4 regions of the Thomasclavelia spiroformis DSM 1552 genome follow, and region 1 is predicted to be linked to each of the others. Evidence: a T-box and tRNA genes for the amino acid it is inferred to sense, from the RefSeq annotation. Region 1 holds a T-box; the other regions hold tRNA genes.
What was found. The T-box of region 1 lies ahead of NQ543_RS07495 (valine--tRNA ligase). A T-box ahead of a tRNA ligase gene usually reads a tRNA of that ligase, here a tRNA-Val.
Positions count from the first base shown of each region.

Region 2: it encodes a tRNA-Val, which carries the amino acid that the T-box ahead of NQ543_RS07495 (valine--tRNA ligase) is inferred to sense. The anticodon was not compared.
Region 3: it encodes a tRNA-Val, which carries the amino acid that the T-box ahead of NQ543_RS07495 (valine--tRNA ligase) is inferred to sense. The anticodon was not compared.
Region 4: it encodes a tRNA-Val, which carries the amino acid that the T-box ahead of NQ543_RS07495 (valine--tRNA ligase) is inferred to sense. The anticodon was not compared.

Region 1 is NZ_CP102275.1:1,576,926-1,582,783, reverse strand. Features, by position in the region: gene lon (endopeptidase La) at 1-452, shown strand, start outside; gene yihA (ribosome biogenesis GTP-binding protein YihA/YsxC) at 510-1,109, shown strand; gene NQ543_RS07505 (LysM peptidoglycan-binding domain-containing protein) at 1,173-1,970, shown strand; gene NQ543_RS07500 (hypothetical protein) at 2,065-2,877, shown strand; T-box leader at 2,900-3,102, shown strand; gene NQ543_RS07495 (valine--tRNA ligase) at 3,144-5,765, shown strand.
Region 2 is NZ_CP102275.1:2,127,099-2,132,956, forward strand. Features, by position in the region: gene NQ543_RS10065 (M23 family metallopeptidase) at 61-702, opposite strand; gene spoIID (stage II sporulation protein D) at 747-1,649, opposite strand; gene NQ543_RS10075 (DUF1146 domain-containing protein) at 1,694-1,894, opposite strand; gene NQ543_RS10080 (hypothetical protein) at 1,967-2,362, shown strand; tRNA gene NQ543_RS10085 (tRNA-Glu) at 2,408-2,483, opposite strand; tRNA gene NQ543_RS10090 (tRNA-Asn) at 2,485-2,560, opposite strand; tRNA gene NQ543_RS10095 (tRNA-Gly) at 2,564-2,637, opposite strand; gene NQ543_RS10100 (DUF2371 domain-containing protein) at 2,816-3,361, opposite strand; tRNA gene NQ543_RS10105 (tRNA-Gly) at 3,763-3,836, opposite strand; tRNA gene NQ543_RS10110 (tRNA-Leu) at 3,842-3,930, opposite strand; tRNA gene NQ543_RS10115 (tRNA-Lys) at 3,944-4,019, opposite strand; tRNA gene NQ543_RS10120 (tRNA-Gln) at 4,024-4,099, opposite strand; tRNA gene NQ543_RS10125 (tRNA-Tyr) at 4,106-4,189, opposite strand; tRNA gene NQ543_RS10130 (tRNA-Thr) at 4,194-4,269, opposite strand; tRNA gene NQ543_RS10135 (tRNA-Val) at 4,286-4,361, opposite strand; gene NQ543_RS10140 (elongation factor G) at 4,755-5,858, shown strand, end outside.
Region 3 is NZ_CP102275.1:1,759,827-1,765,684, reverse strand. Features, by position in the region: gene NQ543_RS08545 (SDR family NAD(P)-dependent oxidoreductase) at 295-807, shown strand; gene NQ543_RS08540 (GNAT family protein) at 1,222-1,545, shown strand; gene NQ543_RS08535 (serine hydrolase domain-containing protein) at 1,756-2,670, shown strand; gene NQ543_RS08530 (GNAT family N-acetyltransferase) at 2,719-3,246, shown strand; tRNA gene NQ543_RS08525 (tRNA-Gly) at 3,312-3,385, opposite strand; tRNA gene NQ543_RS08520 (tRNA-Lys) at 3,442-3,517, opposite strand; tRNA gene NQ543_RS08515 (tRNA-Gln) at 3,522-3,597, opposite strand; tRNA gene NQ543_RS08510 (tRNA-Tyr) at 3,604-3,687, opposite strand; tRNA gene NQ543_RS08505 (tRNA-Thr) at 3,692-3,767, opposite strand; tRNA gene NQ543_RS08500 (tRNA-Val) at 3,784-3,859, opposite strand; gene NQ543_RS08495 (glucose-6-phosphate isomerase) at 3,958-5,238, opposite strand; gene NQ543_RS08490 (CvfD/Ygs/GSP13 family RNA-binding post-transcriptional regulator) at 5,240-5,617, opposite strand; gene NQ543_RS08485 (NifU family protein) at 5,855-5,858, shown strand, end outside.
Region 4 is NZ_CP102275.1:2,191,872-2,197,729, forward strand. Features, by position in the region: gene NQ543_RS10395 (immunoglobulin-like domain-containing protein) at 1-2,471, opposite strand, end outside; tRNA gene NQ543_RS10400 (tRNA-Leu) at 2,729-2,812, opposite strand; tRNA gene NQ543_RS10405 (tRNA-Thr) at 2,821-2,896, opposite strand; tRNA gene NQ543_RS10410 (tRNA-Val) at 2,909-2,984, opposite strand; tRNA gene NQ543_RS10415 (tRNA-Glu) at 2,988-3,063, opposite strand; tRNA gene NQ543_RS10420 (tRNA-Asn) at 3,065-3,140, opposite strand; gene NQ543_RS10425 (LPXTG cell wall anchor domain-containing protein) at 3,340-4,053, opposite strand; tRNA gene NQ543_RS10430 (tRNA-Lys) at 4,296-4,371, shown strand; gene NQ543_RS10435 (low molecular weight protein-tyrosine-phosphatase) at 4,427-4,894, shown strand; gene NQ543_RS10440 (DEAD/DEAH box helicase) at 4,993-5,858, shown strand, end outside.

The DNA of each region.
Region 1 (5,858 bases):
TTGTAATTACTGGACAACTAGGTGATGTTATGAAAGAATCTGCATCAATTGCTTTAGATTATATGAAAGCTAATAAAGTTAAATATGGTCTTGAAGATGTTAAATTTGATAAAGAAGATATTCATATTCACGTTCCAGAAGGAGCGGTGAAAAAAGATGGACCTAGTGCGGGTGTTACATTAACTACAGCAATTTACTCTGCGTTAAAAAATAAACCAGTACGTAGTGATGTTGCAATGACTGGTGAAATTACGTTAAGAGGTAATGTACTTGCAATTGGAGGATTGAAAGAAAAATCTATTTCGGCACATCGTTCAGGAATTAAAAAGATTATTATTCCTAAAGATAATGCTAAAGATATTGAAGATATCCCAGAGTCTGTAAGAGAAGAATTAGAAATTGTATTAGCTGATCATATTGATACAGTTTTAGAACATGCACTTGTTAAATAAGGGTTAAAAAATTTAACCCTTTTCTTATTTTATGGTACAATGAAATAGGTGATAGAAATGGTAAAAATAAAAAAAGCAGAATATGTACTTTCAGCCGCTTGGAAAAGTCAGTGGCCTCAAGAAACTTATCCTGAAATGTGTTTAGCTGGACGAAGTAATGTAGGGAAAAGCAGTTTTATCAATGCAATGTTAAATCGAAATGGTTTGGCTAAAGTATCTAGTACGCCTGGAAAGACAAGAACATTGAATTTTTTTAATGTCAATGATGCATTGTATTTTGTTGATGTTCCAGGCTATGGTTATGCTAAAGTAAATAATAATGTAACTAAACAGTTTGGAAAAACAATGGATGAGTATATTAAATTACGTTCTAGTTTAAAAGGATTTATTTTATTAGTTGATTATCGTCATAAACCAACTAAAGATGATGTGATGATGTATGAGTTTGTTAAACATCATAATGTACCGGTAATTGTTGTGGCAACTAAAGAAGATAAATTGAAACGAAATGATTTAAAGAAAAATGAACAGTTAATAAAAAATACTTTAGGATTCCATAAAGAGGATAAGTTTATTCGTTTTTCTAGTTTGAAAAAAATTGGAATTGAAGAGGCATGGAATGCTATATATGAATTATGTGATATTGATTTTAATTAGACAGTTTGACTGTCTTTTTTCATATCTAATATTTTTTTGCATATATTTGTATGGGAGGTATATATGCAAAGAATATATTTTGAAAAATGGATTGATTTGAATCATGAATTAACAGAGTTATTGTCTTTATCGGTTGATGAATCAATTAATTATAAGATTGAAAGTGTTGGTGTAAGGGCGATTGGAAGTTTAATTGTAAAGGGGGAATATAACGATGGTAAAAAATTCCATGATGATGTTGATATGGATGTTTTAGCGACTTTTGATAAGATTGTTGATCAGCGTGATTTTAATATTAAAGTAGAAGATTTTGATTATCATATTAAAGATGGTAATATTCAAATAAAAATTGAAGTTGGAATTCATGGGGTAGTTGATGGAGAAGATCGTTATGTTAAAGATGATTCATTGTTTGAAAAAGAAACAGTTGATGAAATTGAAGATTTAATTCGTAAAGAATCGATGATTGATGAACAAGCTTTAGAAAATAATGAAATTGTAAAAGAACCATTAGAAAAAGAAAATAAAGTTGCTGAAAGTAGACCAATAGAACCAATTAGTGATTATGATACGGTTAAAAAAGATGTTGTAAGTAAGGATGTAGAGAGTAAAGAAAAAGCAGTAACTGAAGAAATTGAAGAACAATTACAAGAAAAAGTTTATCCAAGCAAATCACGACCTATTTTTAAAGATTCTAGTGATAGTATTGGTACTTATTATTTGTATATTGTTAAAGAAAATGATAATTATGAAGATGTAGCTAGTCGTTATGAAATTGATGAAAGTATTATTAGAGATTATAATCAAGATAAACCACTAGTTGCTGGCAATGTTTTAATTATTCCTTATGTATGTAAGTAAAATAATTGAAGAAGCCTATTGTTTAAAGGTTATTGGATTAATTAAGGTTTCTCAAAGGGTATATAAGGTAAAGTGTAATGAAGGATTTTTTTGTTTGAAGTTTATTGAAAACAGTAATTTGACAGTTATTTTTGATCATATTGAAAGTTTACATTTGGAATGTTTTTTAAAAGTAATAAAAAATGTAAATCATCAGGCAATTACAATCTATGAAGATAAGATGTTTTATTTAAGTAGATGGATAAAAGAAGATAATATGATTGTAAAAGAGTTGAAATTAAAATTTTATTATGAATGTTTGGCTTATTTGCATTCAAAAACTTTTTTCAATTATAGTGCTTCTAAAAGTTTTTTTAAACAGCAAATTGAAGATCTTGAAAGAATTATTCATGAACGAAAAGCTTATTATAATGAGTTAATGAATAATTTTGAAACAATGATTTATAAAAGTCCAACAGGATGGATGTTTGTTTTAAATTATCATAAAATTGAATGTTGTTTGAAAAATGCCTTGGAGATATTAGATTGTTATCGAGATTATGTATGTAATTTAGATACAATTAGATTATGTTTGACTTACAATAATTTTAGTTATGCTCATATTATGATGAAAGAAGGTAAGCTGATTTCGTTTGATCATATTAAAATTAATTTATGTATTTATGATATTTATAATATGTATCAAAAGATACCAGAACTTATTTTTGATTTTGATGTAATTTTGGATAGTTATTTTTGTAAGTTAAAACTTTTAAAAGAAGAGAAGTTATTGCTTAGATGTTTGTTGCATGTTGTACCGATTATTAAATTGGGACATGATGAAATTAATAATATTATTGTTATGTCACGTTTATTATATTATTTAGATTCTATTTCTTCGTTAAATAAAAAGCTTTCAATTGACTAGTGGAATGGTTTTTGTTAAAATGTCTTTAGCAACGATTAGGAAGAGTAGGTTTTGATGTTTGATAGAGAGTCCTTGTTGGTGGAAATAGGATAAAATAAGAAATTGAAGGTAGCCTAGGAGCATGTTTATTGAAACTAAGTAGGTAAACACGTATAACTGCGTTAAAGTTTTTGAGGCATAAATATTATGCAAAGTAAGGTGGTACCACGAGCATTCGTCCTTATGACGATGCTTTTTTATTTATTAAAAATATGGAGGTAAAAATGATGAAAAAGCAATTAGAACCAAAGTATAATCATCATAAAGTAGAAGAAGGAAAATATCGTAAGTGGATTGAAAAAAAATATTTTGAAGCAGGTGATACAAGCAAAAAACCATATTCTATCGTTATTCCCCCACCTAATGTAACTGGTAAATTACATTTAGGTCATGCTTGGGATACTACATTACAGGATATGATCATTCGCTATAAAAGAATGCAAGGATATGATGCTTTATGGCTTCCAGGAATGGATCATGCTGGAATTGCCACTCAAGCAAAAGTAGAGGCTAGAATGCAAGAAGAAGGTGTTTCTCGTTATGATTTAGGAAGAGAAGGATTTTTAAAAAAAGCATGGTCTTGGAAAGAAGAATATGCCTCAATTATTCGTAGTCAATGGGAAAAATTAGGTTTATCACTTGATTATTCTAAAGAACGTTTTACTTTAGATGAAGGATTAAGTGAAGCGGTTAAAGAAGTATTTGTTAAATTATATAATGAGGGATTGATTTACCAAGGTAAAAGAATCATTAACTGGGATCCCATGCAACGTACGGCATTAAGTAATATTGAAGTTATTCATAAAGAAATTGAAGGGGCAATGTATTATTTCAAATATAAAATTGTTGATAGTGATGAAGAATTAGTCATTGCAACAACCCGTCCTGAAACAATGTTTGCCGATCAAGCAATTTTTGTTCACCCTGATGATACAAGATATACGCATTTAGTAGGTAAAAAGGCAATTAATCCAGCTAATGGAGAACCTTTACCAATTATGGCTGATAGTTATATTGATATGTCATTTGGAACAGCAGTTATGAAATGTACGCCAGCTCATGATCCTAATGACTTTGCTTTAGCTAAAAAATATAATTTAGATATGCCAATTTGTATGAATGATGATGGAACAATGAATGAATTAGCAAATAAATATCAAGGAATGGATCGTTTTGAATGTCGTAAAGCGTTAGTTGCTGATTTTGAAGCTAATGGAATCGTTGATCATATTGAAAAACATATGCATCAAGTTGGACATTCTGAAAGAAGTAATGCTATTGTTGAACCATATTTATCTAAACAATGGTTTGTAAAAATGAAACCTCTAGCTAAGATGGCTCTAGATAATCAATTAAAAGATTCTAAAGTAAATTTTGTTCCAGAACGTTTTGAAAAAACATTCAATCAATGGATGGAAAATATTGAAGATTGGTGTATTTCTCGTCAATTATGGTGGGGTCATCAAGTACCTGCTTGGTATCATAAAGAAACTGGAGAAGTTTATGTAGGTAAACAACCTCCTAAAGATATTGAAAATTGGAAACAAGATGAAGATGTTTTAGATACTTGGTTCTCTAGTGCACTTTGGCCATTTTCAACTTTAGGTTGGCCAAATGAAGATAGTGAGTTATTTAAACGCTATTTCCCAACTAATACTTTAGTAACTGGTTATGATATTATCTTTTTCTGGGTAAGTAGAATGATTTTCCAATCATTACACTTTACTGATCAAAGACCATTTGAAAATGTATTGATTCATGGTTTGATTCGTGATGAACAAGGACGTAAAATGTCTAAGTCTTTAGGTAATGGTGTTGATCCAATGGATGTTATTGATGAATATGGAGCTGATACGCTTAGATTCTTTTTAACAACAAATTCGGCACCAGGAATGGATTTACGCTATATTCCTGAAAAGCTAGAATCTTCATGGAATTTTATTAATAAAATTTGGAACAGCGCTAGATTTGTTTTAATGAATATTGATGAATCGATGAAGTATGAAGATTTAACATTTGACAATTTAAATTTATGTGATAAGTGGATTTTAAATCGCTTAAATGAAGTGATTAGAGAAGTAGATATTAATATGGATAAATTTGAATTTGTTAATGTTGGAACAGAGTTATATAAATTTATCTGGGATGATTTTTGTTCTTGGTATATTGAATTAACTAAAGTTCATTTAAATAGTGAAAATGAAGTTGAAAAACAAGCAAGTTTGAATACTTTAGTATATGTTTTAAATGCTATTGTAAAGATGTTACATCCATTTATGCCATTTGTAACTGAGGAAATTTTCCAAGCAATTCCACATCTTGAAGAATCTATTTGTATTGCTTCATGGCCAGAAGTAAATGAAGATTTTAATGATGAACAAATTAATGATCAATTTACATATTTAATTGATATTGTTAAAGGAATTCGTGAAATTAGAAGTCAATATACAATTAAAAATGCAATTGAAGTTGCATATATTATTGATACAAAAGATAGTCAGTTAGAAAGTTTAATGGACCAATGTTTACCATATATTAAAAAATTATGTAATGCAATTTGTTCAGGTTACAATTTAAAAGCAACTGGTGAAGTAGCAAATATTACAATTAAAGGTGGTAATTCTTTATTAATAGAATTAGGTGATTATATTGATAAAGATGCTGAAAAAGAAAAGTTACAAGCTCAATTAAGTAAACTTGAAGGAGAAATTAAACGTTGTCAAAATATGTTAGCTAATGAAAAATTTGTTTCTAAAGCACCAAAAGAAAAAGTTGAATTAGAAAGAAAGAAATTAGCTGATTATCAATCAAAATATGACGCAGTTAAAGAAAAATTAGATACGATGTAATTTATTAAGCCATTAACATTTGTTAATGGTTTTTTTATATTTTTGTAGTAAAAAAATTATTTTAATTGTAAAAGATAATAAGAGGTTTAGTGG
Region 2 (5,858 bases), 550 kb from region 1:
AGGTAAAAAACAAAATAAAACCAAATAGCAATAATTTTTTTATTATTGCCATTTGGTTGATTATACCGCTATTTTTGTAACATCCTGATTAAAATATGTTTCTGGATTTAAAGCTTGATTATCTTTTTCTAAAACAAAATGTAAATGACTCTTTAATTCTGATTCAAAAACATTTTCTCCACTAACGCCAATTTTATCACCTTGTTTAATAACAGCGTCTTTTTCAACACTAACTTCACTTAAAGATTGATAAGTAGTACTAAAGCCATTTTCATTAGTTACTGTTACAATCCAACCAAGCAAGGCATCATTTTCTTTTTTAGTTACCGTTCCTGAACAAGCAGCAATGACATCAAATGATTTTCCATCTTTAGAAAAATCTACACCTAAATTAGGACGATAAACCCCCTCAAAATAAACTAATGCTTTTTCAAGTTCTTCATCACTTAATTTCGCATCATAAAATTTTTTTACAATCTTAACATCATCGCCTACTGGCTTTAATAGTTTTTCTGTTTTAACAGTTGTTTCTTTTTCTTTAGCAGTATCTTTTTTATTATCTTCAACCTTCACAACCGCTGTATCTTCAAAAGGCTGATATTGATTCAAAACTAACTGAATCAAACCAACACCAACTAAAAATAATATTACAACTGTACCAAAAATTAAAACTCGTCGATTACGTTTTACAAATATTTTCATCATTTCACCTCATTTGTAGTGTTTCCACTAAAACAAGGTTTATACTAATTATTTACGATTTCAATTCCTGTATAATAATGATTCAAAATATCTTTATAACTAGCTCCATCTAATGCCATAGCTTGAGCTCCGTATTGACTCATTCCTACACCATGGCCACTTCCCTTAGTAGTAAAAGTATATTTACCGTTTGCATAATCAATTGTAAAGCAACTTGAAGGTAAACCTAACTTTTCTCTAACTTCACGTCCACTATAATTTTTGCCACCAACACTCAAAGTCTCAACACGACCACTTTTTTTGTATGCAATAATATTAAAATCCAAATTTTCACAACTAAACTTACTTTCTAATTCACTTTTAGTAAATGTCATTTGTCTTGTGTTTTTAGGATCAATAGTCAAATCCCAATGACTATCAACACTTCTTAAATAAGGTAAAGCACTAGAATCAAAATAATCTTCTACATTTTCAGTATAACCATTACTCGAAGAAAAAAACAGTGCAGAAATATAATCACCTTGATACATCATTACTTCGTTTTTAGTTTCTGCAACAGCACTTTTGATTTTTTCATAATATTCATTATAATTATCGCCCCATTTTTTCTTCATTTCACTATCATCTAAATAAACTTGGGTATTTGTAGTATTATCCACACTTAAATTACGATTATAAACGTATGTTCGACTAGCTACAACTTGAGCCTTTAATGCCTCTTTTTCAAAATTAGCAGGCATTTCACCTGCAACTACTCCCAAAAGATATTCATCTAAATCTACATAATTAACATCATCATTAACAGTAACTGCAACTTTAACATTTTCTTCTTTTTTTACTTCTTTAATAACTTCGTCATCTTCTTTATTACCTTGAGACTGACCCATTGATAAAAAAATAATTACTATTAAAAAAACAATTCCAAACTTCACACTTATCTCTTTCATATATTTACCTCATCTAAAATATATGAAAAAAACTTATTTATATGTTAAAAATGAATTGACGTAAACTCTAAAATAAAAGAACCTAATAAATAACCTAATACCAATGATGCAATCAAAAAAAATAAATAAAACTCTCGAAGTTTAGTTTTTCTAATCACATTATCAAAATTAAAACAACTAAGGCCCCACATCGAAAGCATTACTGAAATAACATATACCAAAGTTTTAATAATTTGATATGACATCTTACATACCACCTTTCATATTTAATATATCATCTTTTTATAATTTAAGCATAGACTATACTAGGTGATAAAATGGACATTACAATGATAAAAAATTTAATTTACAATCTATTATATCTTGCTGCTAACTACGATTTAATTCTTACTATTGCCCCCAATGAAACAGTTAAAAATCAATTGCATAACTATTCATCTGATTGTAAAAATAACGCAACTTTTCTTGATAAACTTTATCAAGAACTGAACACTACCAGTTTCTTTCCATTACTTGAAAAACCAGAATTTCATGGTAATTTTAAACAATCAACTATGTGGCTTTTAAAATACACTGAAAATGCATATCGCATTTTTCATCTAAATTCTTATAACAATAAATTTCCAGATAATCAAATTAAAATATTAAAATATATTTCCGGTAATTTAATCAACCAATACATGGGGCTTTGTCATATAATACTAACAAAATAATATATAAATAAAAAATCCAAGATAACTCTTGGATTAATTTTCTAATGGTGACCTGTACGGGATTCGAACCCGTGAATGCATGCGTGAAAGGCATGTGAGTTAACCGTTTCTCCAACAGGCCATGGCGCTTGAAGTAGGACTCGAACCTACGACCGATCGGTTAACAGCCGATTGCTCTACCAACTGAGCTATTCAAGCAAATGGAGCGGGTGATGGGAATCGAACCCACGTAGTCAGCTTGGAAGGCTGAAGTTCTACCATTGAACTACACCCGCATCTCCTTTTTAGCAGAGCCCTTAACGACTACTGCTCATGTATAATAACATTTATATTAAATTAATGCAAGCATTTTTTTAAAAATTTTAAAAATTTTTTTCAATAATTTTACTCATCTATATACACAAATATCATCCTTTTAATCCCAAAACAAAAAAGCACTGATATAATCAGCACTTATTGATTCGACTCGTTTCCAGTATTAACATCCCCTTCATCTAAAGGAATATCATTAGAATCTTCTATTCCATTATCTTCAATTGGTTTATCATTAGATTCATTAGTTTGATCACTCTCATCAGTTTTTTTATCAGTAGCTTTATTTTTATCATCTGCCTCAGAAGATTTTTGAGATTCTTTATCATTATCTTCATTTTTATTGCTTTCATCTATCTGCTCTTGTAATTCATTAATTTGTGCTTGTTGATCTTGATAATATTCATAAGCAAAATAGCCACCAACACAAATTCCTGCTATAACAATTAAAATCAACAAAAATATGATTAATGTCGAAAATACTGAACGACCTTTCTTTTCTTTTTTTACTTTTGTTTTAACTTTAGTTTTATTCTTTCTTTTAGTTTTTGTTACTTTCTTTTTCTTTGCTCGCTTTTGTTTATTGTCTTTTTTAGATTTATCTTCACTTCCATCTTCATTTAAATCATCTTCATAAATAATATCTTCCACTTCTGTAGTATCATCAAATTCAAATCTTTTTGCCATTATTTACACCTCTTTTATATTAATATTATACAAAGATATGAATTTTATATAAACAACAATAATAAATTAACTGATTTTACACTTTTATCACTTATACTCCTATAATATAGAACCTCTTTTATTTAATGTTCTAAAAAAACAACATTAATTTGAAAAGATACTTTAAAAAGAGAAAGTTAATGCACTAATTTAATATCTGTTAGTAGTAAAGAAAAATTTTATGAATGTTACAAATTTAAAACCGTCCTCTTGATATAAATGGTTATGGTAAGAAAATCAGGGAATCATATTTTTCTAACCCAAATCATAATATATATATTTTAACTTTATAGAAAGCACTTAAATCTATTATTATAAAAAAAGATGACATAAACATATGTCATCATATTGCACTTAAAATATGGAGCGGGTGATGGGAATCGAACCCACGTAGTCAGCTTGGAAGGCTGAAGTTCTACCATTGAACTACACCCGCAAGAATGGTGCCCAGGGCCGGAATCGAACCGGCACGGATTTTAAGGTCCGCAGGATTTTAAGTCCTGTGCGTCTACCAGTTTCGCCACCTGGGCAATTTATAAGAAATGGTGACCCGCAGGCGATTCGAACGCCTGACCCTCTGATTAAAAGTCAGATGCTCTACCGGCTGAGCTAGCGGGTCATATTGGCTGGGGTACCTGGATTCGAACCAGGGAGATGACAGAGTCAAAGTCTGTTGCCTTACCGCTTGGCTATACCCCAAGAAGATGGTGGAGGAGGGCGGATTCGAACCACCGAACCGAAAGGAACTGAGTTACAGTCAGCCGCGTTTAGCCACTTCGCTACTCCTCCATCATGGTGCCGGCTAAAGGACTTGAACCCTCAACCTACTGATTACAAGTCAGTTGCTCTACCAATTGAGCTAAGCCGGCGTATTTTTTATTTTAATGGTGGAGGTTAACGGACTCGAACCGCTGACCCTCTGCTTGTAAGGCAGATGCTCTCCCAACTGAGCTAAACCTCCATAAATCTTGCTTAATTAATATATCATATCTATATCAACAAGTCAACTACTTTTTTCACCAAATTTATTTTTGGATTTTTCAATCACAAAATATTCATTGGCTCAAGCAAGAACTATATTATCATAACTATTAAATTTTTTCAACAAAAAGTTTAAATTTTTTATTTTTTCTAAAAAACTTCAACTTTTACCCCAATAATACATTTAATTTTATAAAATATAATTTTATCAATAAAACTGATTATCATCTAAAAAACACTAATTAATATTATTTACTTACAAATAATTTTTTCATGTAAGCGTTATCTTTTTATTACTATATTAATGCTCTTTTGTTTAAAGATATGATAAAATTATATTATAAAGTTCAATTACAGAAAGGTGGTTATTTTAATGAGAACTTATCATGCAAATGAAATTGGAAATGTTGCCGTGTTAGGACATTCCGGTTGCGGTAAAACAAGCATTGTCGAAGCGATGGCGTATCGTAGCGGCCTAATTGATCATATCGGCAATGTTAATAGCGGAAATACACTTAGTGATTATAGCAGTGAAGAAATTTCTCGTAAATCTTCTGTTAATCTTTCTGTTATTCCAGTTGAATGGAATAACTGTAAAATTAATTTAATTGACGTTCCTGGTACTTTTGATTTTACTGGTGAATGTGAATCTGCTTTAAGTGTATGTGAATCTGCTTTAATAATTGTTCCTTCATCATCTGGCATTAACGCTGGAACTAAACAAGCTATGTATAAAGCTAAAGATAAAGCTAAAATAATTTATATTAATGGTTTAGACAATCCTAATAGTGATTATGCAACTAAATTACAACAATTAAAAGATACTTATGGTAAGGCTATTGCCCCTATTCAAGTACCAATTATGGATAATAATAAAATGATTGGATATATTAATGTTGCGAAAATGGAAGGACGTATTTTTGAAGGTACCCAAACTAAGCCTATGGATATTCCTGAAGAATTGATGGATCAAGTTACTCCAATTAAAGAAATGATTGATGAAGCCGTTGCCAATACAAGTGATGAATTATTAGAAAAATATATTAATGAAGAACCCTTTACTAAAGAAGAAATTTCTTTAGCTTTGCGTAAAGGTGTTATTGAAAAAACTTTAATTCCTGTTTTATGTGGTACAGATCAAATCGGTATTCAAATAATTTTAAATTCTATGGTTGCCTTTTTTAGTGCCGCAGGCGATATGAGCAATTCACTAATCGTTGAAAATGTCGATAAAAACGAAGAAGAAATTATTGGTTATGATGAAAAATTACCTGGTAGTATTTTTATCTTTAAAACAATTGCCGATCCATTTATTGGACGTACTTCTTTATTTAAAGTTATCACAGGAACTATATACAGCGGTACATCGATATATAATGTAAAGCGTAAAGAAGTTGAAAAGATTACCAAACTATATCAACCAATAGGAAAAAAATTAATTGAAGTAGATTGCTTACATGCTGGAGATATTGGTGCT
Region 3 (5,858 bases), 180 kb from region 1:
TTATGGAAAGGATGTATACAGACTGTGGTAGGAAAGTATGCATCCTTTTTTCTTTCTCAAAATTTCAGATAAACTGATAAAATAATTTTATCAAAAACCCCGTGAATATGGAAAGAATATAAATAATTATAATAAAAGAGCACCCCTATATATTTGAGTGCTCATTAAAACCCCGTAAAAGATTAGATAGTCTTCTTTTTTTATAAGTTTTTCTTATAAATGTTGACAATAAATCAAGATAAATAAGCACTAAATGAGGTGATATAATAAAATGAAAGGTAAAGGTGATTAAAAATGAAGAAAGATGTAGTGGTTTTAATTGGAGCAGGAAGTATTGGTGTTGCGTGTGCTAGATGTATTGTAATAGGTAAACGTTTGATTATTGGTGATATAAATTTAAAAACAGCTAAGATGGTTGAAGAAGATTTATGTAATGCTGGTTTTGAAACTAGTAGTATACAAGTTGATTTAGTTAGTCGAGAATCTATTTTAAAGGTGATAAAGGAAGCATTGAAATATGGAAATATTAAAAATGTAATTAATGCAGCAGGCGTATCGCCTAGTCAAACATCAATTAAAAAAATATTAGAAGTTGATTTATATGGAACAGCAGTATTGTTAGAAGAATTTGGAAAAGTAATTAGTGAAGATGGAAGTTGTATTGTTATTTCTTCACAATCAGGACATCTTCTTAAAGCATTAAGTCAAGAAGAAAATGAATTGTTAGCTTTAACACCGACTGATGAATTATTAAATCTAGAAATATTAAAAGAAAATAGATACATTACATGCATATCAGCTTGCTAAAAGATGTAATGTTTTAAGAGTTGCTGGTGAGGCAATAAAGTGGGGGAAAAGAAATGCTAGAGTAAACTCAATTTCATCGGGAATTATTATTACATCACTTGCAAATGATTAATTAAATGGACTTCGTGGAGAAAATTATAAAAAGATGTTAGCTTTAGCTCCAGCAAAAAGAGCAGGAACTCCAGATGAGGTATGAGATTTGTGTGAGTTTTTAATGAGTAGTCGAGGAAGATTTATTACTGGAGCAGATTTTTTAATTGATGGGGAGCAAGTGCATCATATTGGTATGGTGATCTTCAATATATGAAAAATACAATGGGAAACTAATAAATGATAAGTTTTAAATTATTGATTATTTGTGATACTAATTATGCAATTAATATAATGAAGATATAAATTTAAAAATATATTTATATGAAAGAAGTTAAAATTGAAAAAAGTGATAAGATGTTAATTAATCAGTTATTAATTGTATGGAAAAATTCTGTAAAAGAAACACATTTGTTTTTATCCAAAGATGAAATAGAAAATATTGAACCGTACGTGTTTCAAGCATTAAATAGTATAAAACATTTGATTATTGAAACTGATGATAATGGAGATTCAATTGCATTTATGGGAATAGAAGATAATAAACTTGAAATGTTGTTTATTGCACCTGATTTTAGAGAAAAAGGATTAGGGAAGAAATTACTTTTATATGGAATTGAAAATTATCAAGTGTATGAACTGGTGTAAATGAGCAAAATCCTCAAGCTAAAGGATTTTATGAATATATGGGATTTAAAGTTTATAAAAGAGATGAATTAGATGTACAAGGGAATCCTTATCCTATTTTGCATATGAGATTAAAAGATTTTAATAAAAATATCCTATAAAGGATATTTTTATTGTATATAGTAAATTTTTATAAAGTATAGTATGATTTAACTATTATAGGAGGGTGTTATGGTAGAAATTGATGCTATAAAAAATAATATAACTATACTTTCTAAAAAAATAGACTGTTTAAATATTGATAGTATATTTGTGGAACATGATGGAAAGATAGATAAATTTTTTTATACTGAAGAAAAGTTACATGAATTAAGAAGTTGTTCTAAATTATTAGTTGCAATGGCAATTGGTATTGCAATTGATAAAAAGATGTTAACATTAGATACTAAAGTTTATTCAATATTAAAAAAATTAGTCGATATTAAAAATGAAAAAATAAAAAAATGGGATATTAAAACTTTATTAACACATACAACAGGTTATAAAGAAATGATAATGACTGCTAAAGAAATTAAAGAAAAGAATTTAGATATAAATAATATCTTAAATTATGTATTAAATGTTGATATTCCTTATCAAGTAGGAACAAAATTTGTTTATAATAATGTTGAACCATTTATATTATCTGTATTTTTTCAAGAAAAATTTAAAATAAAGTTATCTGATTTTATTAATGAAAACATATTTAAAAAATTAGATATAAAAAAATACCAATGGGATGATTACGGTAAATATTGTCCTGGTTGTACCGGATTATTTTTAAAACATTCAGATTTTCATAAGATAGGAAGATTATTATTAAATGACGGAGTGTATAATGGCATTCAGGTAATATCTAAAAATTGGATTAATATGATGTGTTCATTGCAATTTGAAATATCATCAGTATATAAAACAAAAGTAGCGTTACCTATGCTTGGTGCTGGTTATTATACTTTTATTTCAAAAGAAGGTTATGTATTTAGAAATGGTTCTAACGGACAATATATTATTTTAAATAAAGATAATAATTTACTTATAACTATAATGTCATCTGAAAAAAACAGAGAAAATGTTATGGAAATTTTAAGAATATTATTTAGTTAATAAATTATGAATTTATTTTGATAATATCAATTCAAGGAGGTAAAGTTTATGTCATTAAAATTAGTTAAAGGTTCTTATGAATATAAAAATCAAATAATTGATATGTTGAAGGAATGGATAGCTTATAATGAACAACATCCTAAAGCTAATACTTCTCCGTATGCTATTTTTAAAAATGATTATCATGACTTTGATTATTACTTAAATAATTTAGAAATTAAAGAAGCAAATGATAATTTAGTAGCTGACTCTACATTTTTTTGCTTTGATGATCAAAGAAATATCATGGTTGGTGTTGTTAATATTCGTCATGATTTGAATGAATATTTATTAAAATATGGTGGTCATATCGGTGATGGAGTTAGACCTAGTGAAAGAAGAAAAGGGTATGCTACTAAAATGATTAATTTAGCTTTAAAAGAATGTAATAAACTCAAAATTAAAAGAGTATTATTAGTGTGTGATAAAAATAATATTGGATCAGCTAAATCTATTATTAGTAATGGTGGTATTTTAGAAAATGAAGTTGTCAATGCTGATAAAATTATTCAAAGATACTGGATAGATTTAGAATAGAAAAGGATATTTTATATAAAATAAAAACTCATGAACATTTTTAAGTTCATGAGTTGCTTTTTTATTGGAGCGGGTGATGGGAATCGAACCCACGTAGTCAGCTTGGAAGGCTGAAGTTCTACCATTGAACTACACCCGCATCGCTCTATTATATTAACATAAATAATTAATATATGCAAGATATTTTTTAAGAAATGGTGACCCGCAGGCGATTCGAACGCCTGACCCTCTGATTAAAAGTCAGATGCTCTACCGGCTGAGCTAGCGGGTCATATTGGCTGGGGTACCTGGATTCGAACCAGGGAGATGACAGAGTCAAAGTCTGTTGCCTTACCGCTTGGCTATACCCCAAGAAGATGGTGGAGGAGGGCGGATTCGAACCACCGAACCGAAAGGAACTGAGTTACAGTCAGCCGCGTTTAGCCACTTCGCTACTCCTCCATCATGGTGCCGGCTAAAGGACTTGAACCCTCAACCTACTGATTACAAGTCAGTTGCTCTACCAATTGAGCTAAGCCGGCGTATTTTTTATTTTAATGGTGGAGGTTAACGGACTCGAACCGCTGACCCTCTGCTTGTAAGGCAGATGCTCTCCCAACTGAGCTAAACCTCCATCGTTTGGTGCCTATTTATATTATCATCTACTTTTTAATAAGTCAACAAAAAAATGATAAAAATAAAAAAGAAACGATCAAGATTGATCGTTTCCTATTAATATCCAGGTTTACCTAATAATTTAAACATGTTTTTCTTATAAACTTCAACCCCAGGTTGATTGAATGGATTAACCCCTAATAAGTATACAGACATTGCACATGATTTTTCAAAGAAGTAAACCATGTAACCAAAACTATATGCATCCATTTTATCTAAAGTAATTAAAATATTTGGAACATTACCTGTATTTACATGGGCATCAATAGTTCCTTGGCAAGCTTTTTTATTTACAAAATCAACAGATTTTCCAGCTAGATAGTTTAAACCATCTAAATCATCTTTATCATTTGGAATAATCATATCACCCATTGGTTCATTAATTTGTAAAATTGTTTCATATAATACTTTAGAACCTTCTTGAATAAATTGACCTAATGAGTGTAAATCAGTTGAAAAAGTAGCACTAGTAGGTAAAATACCTTTTCCTTCTTTACCTTCTGATTCACCGTATAATTGTTTCCACCATTCAGCAACCATAGCTAATTGTAATTCATAAGTTACAAACATTTCAGCACTATATCCTGCTTTGTGTAAAATTTGACGTGCAACACCATATTTATATGCATCATTTTGATCTAAATCAGGGTTACTATATTTATTCATTGCATCATTAGCACCTTTTAACATTTCATCAATATCAATACCAGCCATTGCAATAGGGAATAGTCCAACTGGAGTTAATACTGAATAACGACCACCTACATCATCAGGAATTACAAAAGTCGTATAACCTTCTTCAGTTGCTAAAGTTTTTAAAGCTCCACGCGCTTTATCGGTTGTTGCAACGATTCTTTCTCTTGCACCTTCTTTACCATATTTAGCTTCACACATTTCTTTAAAAATTCTAAATGCAATTGATGTTTCAGTAGTAGTACCAGATTTAGAAATGACGTTAATTGCAAAATCTTTACCTTCAATATATTCAGCAACTTGTTTAATATAGTTAGATGAAAAAGTATTTCCTACATAAATTATCTCTACTTTATTTTTAGGATATAAACCGTTGATTGCTTCAATTGCAGCACGTGCTCCTAAATAAGAACCACCAATTCCACAAACTAGTAATACATCAGTTTTTTCTTTTAAATTAGCAGCAGTTTTTTTAATTAACTCTACTTCAGCTTTATCATAATTTTCTGGTAATTCAACCCAACCTAAAAAATCATTACCAGCTCCTGTTTTATTATGAATCATATCATGAATTTCTTTAACAGTATCTTTGTATGATTCTAAGTTTTCATTTAATTTTGCTTTTGATAAATCTAATGTAATCATTTTAATTTTCCTCCGTAATTCCTTGTTTAAGCCATTTTTCCATGGCTTTAGCTAGTGGTGTAAAACCATTAGGCGTTTCAACGATTGAGCGTCTAGGATTTTTATAGTAGACACGTTTATTTCGCCTGCGATATCGATTATCAATGGCCTTTAAACTTAATTTAGCGTGGTTGGTTTCTTCATCAAAATCAATCACTTTAACTTTAATGAATTCACCAACTTTTACAAAGCTATCAATGCTTTTGACGAATTTATCAGATATCTCTGAAATATGAATCAATCCAGTTGAATTATCTGGTAAGCTTGCAAAAGCACCATAAGGCTGTATACCCGTAATTTTTACATCAACGATATCTCCACGGTTTACTTTTGGGACCATTTATAATCACTCCTTGCTTTAATATTATAACATAATCTGAATAAAAATATTTCATTTTAATAATTTTTATTATGAATTTTCATATTTTAAAAATCAAAAAAAATCAAGAAAATAAAATTTGTTAATATTATTGCAATTTTTATAGATTATAAATAAAATATTGTATATTCACTTTTATAAGTTCTAATAATTAGTTTAAAGTGTTAAAATATACACAAAGATAAGGAGATGTTATAAATGG
Region 4 (5,858 bases), 610 kb from region 1:
TCATCTAATGATGGTGAGTATGTCCTAACAAAAATCTTTCCATTTTTATTATCAAAATGCATTAATCGAATATATCCCATTCCTCCTTGTGCCAATTTTTGATAATCAAACAACATTTGATACACTTTACGATCATTGATTCCATCATTATTATCATCAAATTCACTTACAATAGTTTTAGCGCTATGATAATGTCCTGATAGAACCATACAAACATTAGAGTTTTTTACAATTACTTCATCATAAATTTGCTGTGACTTATCACCTAATCCACCACTTGCTAACAAATATTCATGAAGATTTAAAATAGCCTTTCTTTCTGGATATTTAGCTAATACATCATTTAACCATTCAATTTCATCATTATCAATACCCCACCCCATATAAAGCATAATGAAATCTATCCCACCTACAGTTATTAAATCATAGTGTCCTTTATTATTCTTATAACTTTCTCCATACCATGGATTTTGAACATAACGTGATTTTCCAAAATATTTATAAAAATTAGTATAGTCATTACTTAAATGCCCTACATCATGATTACCAGCTAAAATGCCATATGGAAAATTAGCATCATCCAATATCTTATAAGCATTATTTGCATTTATCCATTGAATTTCTTGATCTTTATCATCAATAATATCTCCATCATGAAATAAATATTGAATATTCATACGTTCACGATTAGCAACCAACCACTTATGAATATTTAATTGGTGCTTATAATTATCATTAATATTTTTATTATAATATTGCGTATCACTTTCAATAGCAAAAGTAAAATCATAATTAGAGCGTGTCGTATCATCAATATTTAAAGTATTTGTTTGATTATTATAATCATATTGATTAGGTGTATACCCTTCTCCATTTTGAATCATTATTTTAAGCACATTATCCAATAAATGCTCTTTTAAACTTATCTCACCAACAATTTCCATCATCCCATCTTTAAATGTCATTGATGTATTTAATTTGTCCCAGTTATTACTTTTATAGTTATATACATACATATATGTTTTTTGATTATTTGAATTACCTTTCCATTCAATTTTAACCATTGCATCATCATTGATGTTATCATTTATTTTTAAATCAAATTGGCAAAAAGGAAAACCATTTTTAGAATCATTTTTTAAAGACTTATCATTTGAACCCGCTATTTGACTAATACCACTATCCTCAACAATATTACTATCACCTTTTATATAACGTTCTCCACGCTTAAAAAAAACATTCATTAAATCATTAGTTGGGTCTGTAGCCGTTAAATAAAAAGTAGGATCTCCTTTAATCGTTGTTCCATTTATTGGTTTTATATCCTCATTAATTGATGCTTGTTCTGTAAAAGTAACAAATTTAATTATCTTGGTTTGAACATTACCCACAGCATCATCAGCTGATAATGATAAAACATGTTCACCTGGTTCCATTTGTAACGAACGAAAACTATATGGTAATTCAATCGCTTTTCCATCCAGTGTAGCAACTAACTGACATTCATTACTAATTGTATCATAAGCTCTAGCTTCAATTATACCATTATGATATATTTGCCCATCGATCATATTAGTTTCAATTACTGGAGCAGTATTATCACTTATTATTTCAACACTATTATTACCACTAATAATAAGATGTTTACCATCAGTTAATAATGTTGTATCTAAGTCATAACGTAAAGCATTAAAATTATGATTTTCTAATTTAAATGTTACATAAAGTATTTCAATTCTATTTTTTTCATCTCCCATTTCAATTTTACTTTTTGACGTAATATCGTTTAATGTATTCACTGACCACTTATCTTCGCTTTGCTTATCTATTTCACTACTATATATTCCTTGATACTTTGCAACTTTTAAAGTTGTTCCATCAGGTAAAATCATATGAATATTCTTTAATAAAAAATCATCATTATTTTCAATATTATGTTCTAAAGCATTAGCTTTATTTCCCGCATGAAAAGCTATTGTTAATGTCTTTTTTTCACTATCAAAATATTTGGCATTAATATCATATGTATAAGTATGCCATTTACTATATGTTCCTTCATTAAAAATACCAATTATTTCATTATCAATTGCAACTGTATTTTTAAAGAAAACATCAGTTTGAGTTGTTTCAAAAACAAGCTTTGCATTTCCATTAATTGATTTAACACTATTATTACTAACGTCTTTTCCATCAATTATTAAATTATTTCCAGCAGCAATAACTTGATAACTTTTATTAATAACCTGTCCATTCGTTAAATTAAATTGATTTTCACTTTTAATATTTATTTTATCTTTATCATCCTTTTTTGATGTAGTAAGTTTATCTTCAATAACTGCAGTATTTTTATCATTACTTTCTTCATTTTCTAAAATATTATTTGGATAAATTGAACCAATGTTTAATATTGATACTGTCGCTAAACTACTAATACTTCCTTTAATAATTTTTTGTGCCTTTTTATTAACCATTGATTCACCCTCCTATCTACATAATTTAATTTTCATAAAAATTAATAATTAAGTAAAAACTAAATTAGAATTTTTTATTATATACATGATAATATTAATTATATTTCAATCTTTAGTATGGGATATTTTATTTATAACTATGCAATAGTTCTTTTGTTAATATTAATTAAAAAAATAATTGAACAATGAAATTACTTTATAAAAAATAAAAAAAACGATAAGATAAAATACTCATCGTTTAAATACAAATAAAAAAATGGTGCGGGTGACAGGAATCGAACCTGCACGCCGAAGGCGCTAGATCCTAAGTCTAGTGCGTCTGCCAGTTCCGCCACACCCGCATATAAAATGGTGCCGGCTAAAGGACTTGAACCCTCAACCTACTGATTACAAGTCAGTTGCTCTACCAATTGAGCTAAGCCGGCTTATTTATTTAATGGTGGAGGTTAACGGACTCGAACCGCTGACCCTCTGCTTGTAAGGCAGATGCTCTCCCAACTGAGCTAAACCTCCAAATGGTGACCTGTACGGGATTCGAACCCGTGAATGCATGCGTGAAAGGCATGTGAGTTAACCGTTTCTCCAACAGGCCATGGCGCTTGAAGTAGGACTCGAACCTACGACCGATCGGTTAACAGCCGATTGCTCTACCAACTGAGCTATTCAAGCAACTTGGTGCCCTAATATAATATCATTATCGTTACATATATGCAATACTTTTTTTAAATTTTTTTTATTTTTTTTCATTATATTATTTTTATCTCCATTATTTGATTAAATACTTACTTAAAATAAAAACAAGTTTGTTAAAATGTATTACCAAATACACCTTTCAAACTTGTTTTCATTGATATCTTACTTCTTATATTTATATCTCTTCACTGATTTCATTATCTTCTATATTATCATTTTTCTTTTTTTTATTTTTATAAAAATATAAACCACCAGCAATTAATATTACTACAACAATTCCGCCAATAACTATACCGGTATTACTAGCAGTAGCTGTGGATTCTTTGGAAACAACAGTTATTTCATTAGTAGCATTTTGTAAGTCCATTAAGCCAATATCAACCATGTTACCTTCAATCGTTCCTACTGTACTACTTTTAATTTTTCCAGGCATTGTAATCTTAATACCTATTTCTAGTCCCATTTCTTCTAACTTATCGATTGAATAACCAAGTTGATCTTCAAAATCTTCAGTATCTACACTTTCACCAAGGTCATCACCTTCTATTTTTAAAGTGTATGTATTATTTTCGACAGTTAAACAATCTAAAATATCTTTAGTTATACTTTCTGGAGCAACAGCATTAAATCCAACATATTCTTCCCCATCAATTTTTTCACTAACATCTTTTAATTCCCAACCTTTTAAACCATCTTCAGTTTCCATTTGTGACTTAATATCTTCTTGAGTCATTCCATATGTATCCATCATTTCTTTAGAATACAAGATTTTCATACTGGCATCTACATTATCTTTATCAATTATATTAATTTGATAATGAATTTTCATACACCCTGTCAGTGCTAAAGAAATTGCAAACACTGTCAATAATTTCATAATTTTTTTCATATTCTTCCCTCCAATATATGGTGTATTTTAAAATGATTATTTCCTAATTATTTTATTTACCTCCTTAATTATCATATTTTTATATTATAGCTTTCTCTTAAATAATCATCACAACACCATTTCCTATACCAAAATTATAACAATATCTCACATAATAAGCAAAAATTATTATTATTTTTTTAAATAATACTTTACATCTAAATAAAAATATGCTATTTTTATATGGCATCAATGATGTATATGACCCGCTAGCTCAGCCGGTAGAGCATCTGACTTTTAATCAGAGGGTCAGGCGTTCGAATCGCCTGCGGGTCACCATTTAGATAATCAAGATGAACGAAAGTTCATCTTTTTTAATAGACGGAGGTTAACAATGATAAAAATATTATTTGTATGTTTAGGAAATATTTGTCGTTCACCGATGGCAGAGTTTATATTTAAAGACTTAGTAAAAAAACATCGCCTAGAAAACAATTTTTATATTCAATCTGCTGCAACAAGCAAAGAAGAATATGGCAATCCTGTTCACCCTGGAACAAAAAACAAACTTGCTCAATATAATATTTCAACAGAAAATAAAACTTCTATTCCTCTTACACAAAGTGATTATGATAAATATGATTATATTATTGCAATGGAAACTAAAAATATAACAAATATTCTTAAAATCGTGAAAAATGATCCATTAAATAAAATCTCTCGTTTACTTGATTTTACAGATAACCCTCATGATATCGCTGATCCATGGTATACACATAATTTTGATGAAACATATGATGATATTTTTGAAGGTTGTCTTAGTTTATTGGAACACATAAAGGAAAAATATGATTTAAATTAACACCCAATGGTGTTTTTTTTAATTCTGAAATAATTAAACTTTTTTTCTTTGGTAATCATAGAAATAATGATATAATAAATCATTGGAGGAAAAAGAACATGTATATAAAAGATGATGAAATAAATAGAATATTTAATGAAAAAAACTGGAAAACCGCTCATAATTATTATAAAGATAACACCATTATAAACATGTCCGTCATAAAATATAATAATGAATATCATATCGATGGTAACGTTGAAATATATGGTCGTACTACTACTAGCCATATTATTGTTGATACAAGCGGAAAAATAATTTCTTTTGAGTGTAGTTGCCCTAATTGCCATGATAATGAATTAGCATGTGGTCATATTGGGGTTTTATTATTAAAATTTTACAGTTTAGATATGTCCGATATTCCCTTTCAATTTAATCAAAAAATTGATTATAAAGCTAAATTCGAAGAATTTGAGCGTATAAAAGAAGAAAAAATGATTCAAGCAAAATTTAATGAATCAAAACAGCTCATTCAAAATTATTTAGAAAAAAAAGAAAACAATATAACTAACAATTTACCTATTGAATTAATCCCTAATATTACATACTCTTTTAATCGCATCTTAATAAACTATCGTATTGGTAACATAAAAACATATTTAATTAAAAATCTAAAAGAATTCATTACTGATCTTCGTTATCAAAGAACCCATAATTACGGTAGTAAATTGATTACTGATCACAACTATAAATCTTTTAGCCAAGATGCTTTAAAACAAATTGATTTCATTAAAGACAATAGTGAATTTATTGATGAAATAGAACGCAATCGCTCTATTAATATTAATCAATACAATATTGATAACTTTTTTGAAACATATCTAACGAACTTAAATATAAATATGTTTTTTACTACTATCGATTTAAAAAATCTTACAATAAACTTTGAAGATAAAGAAGATTATTTTGAAGTATCACTTATTCC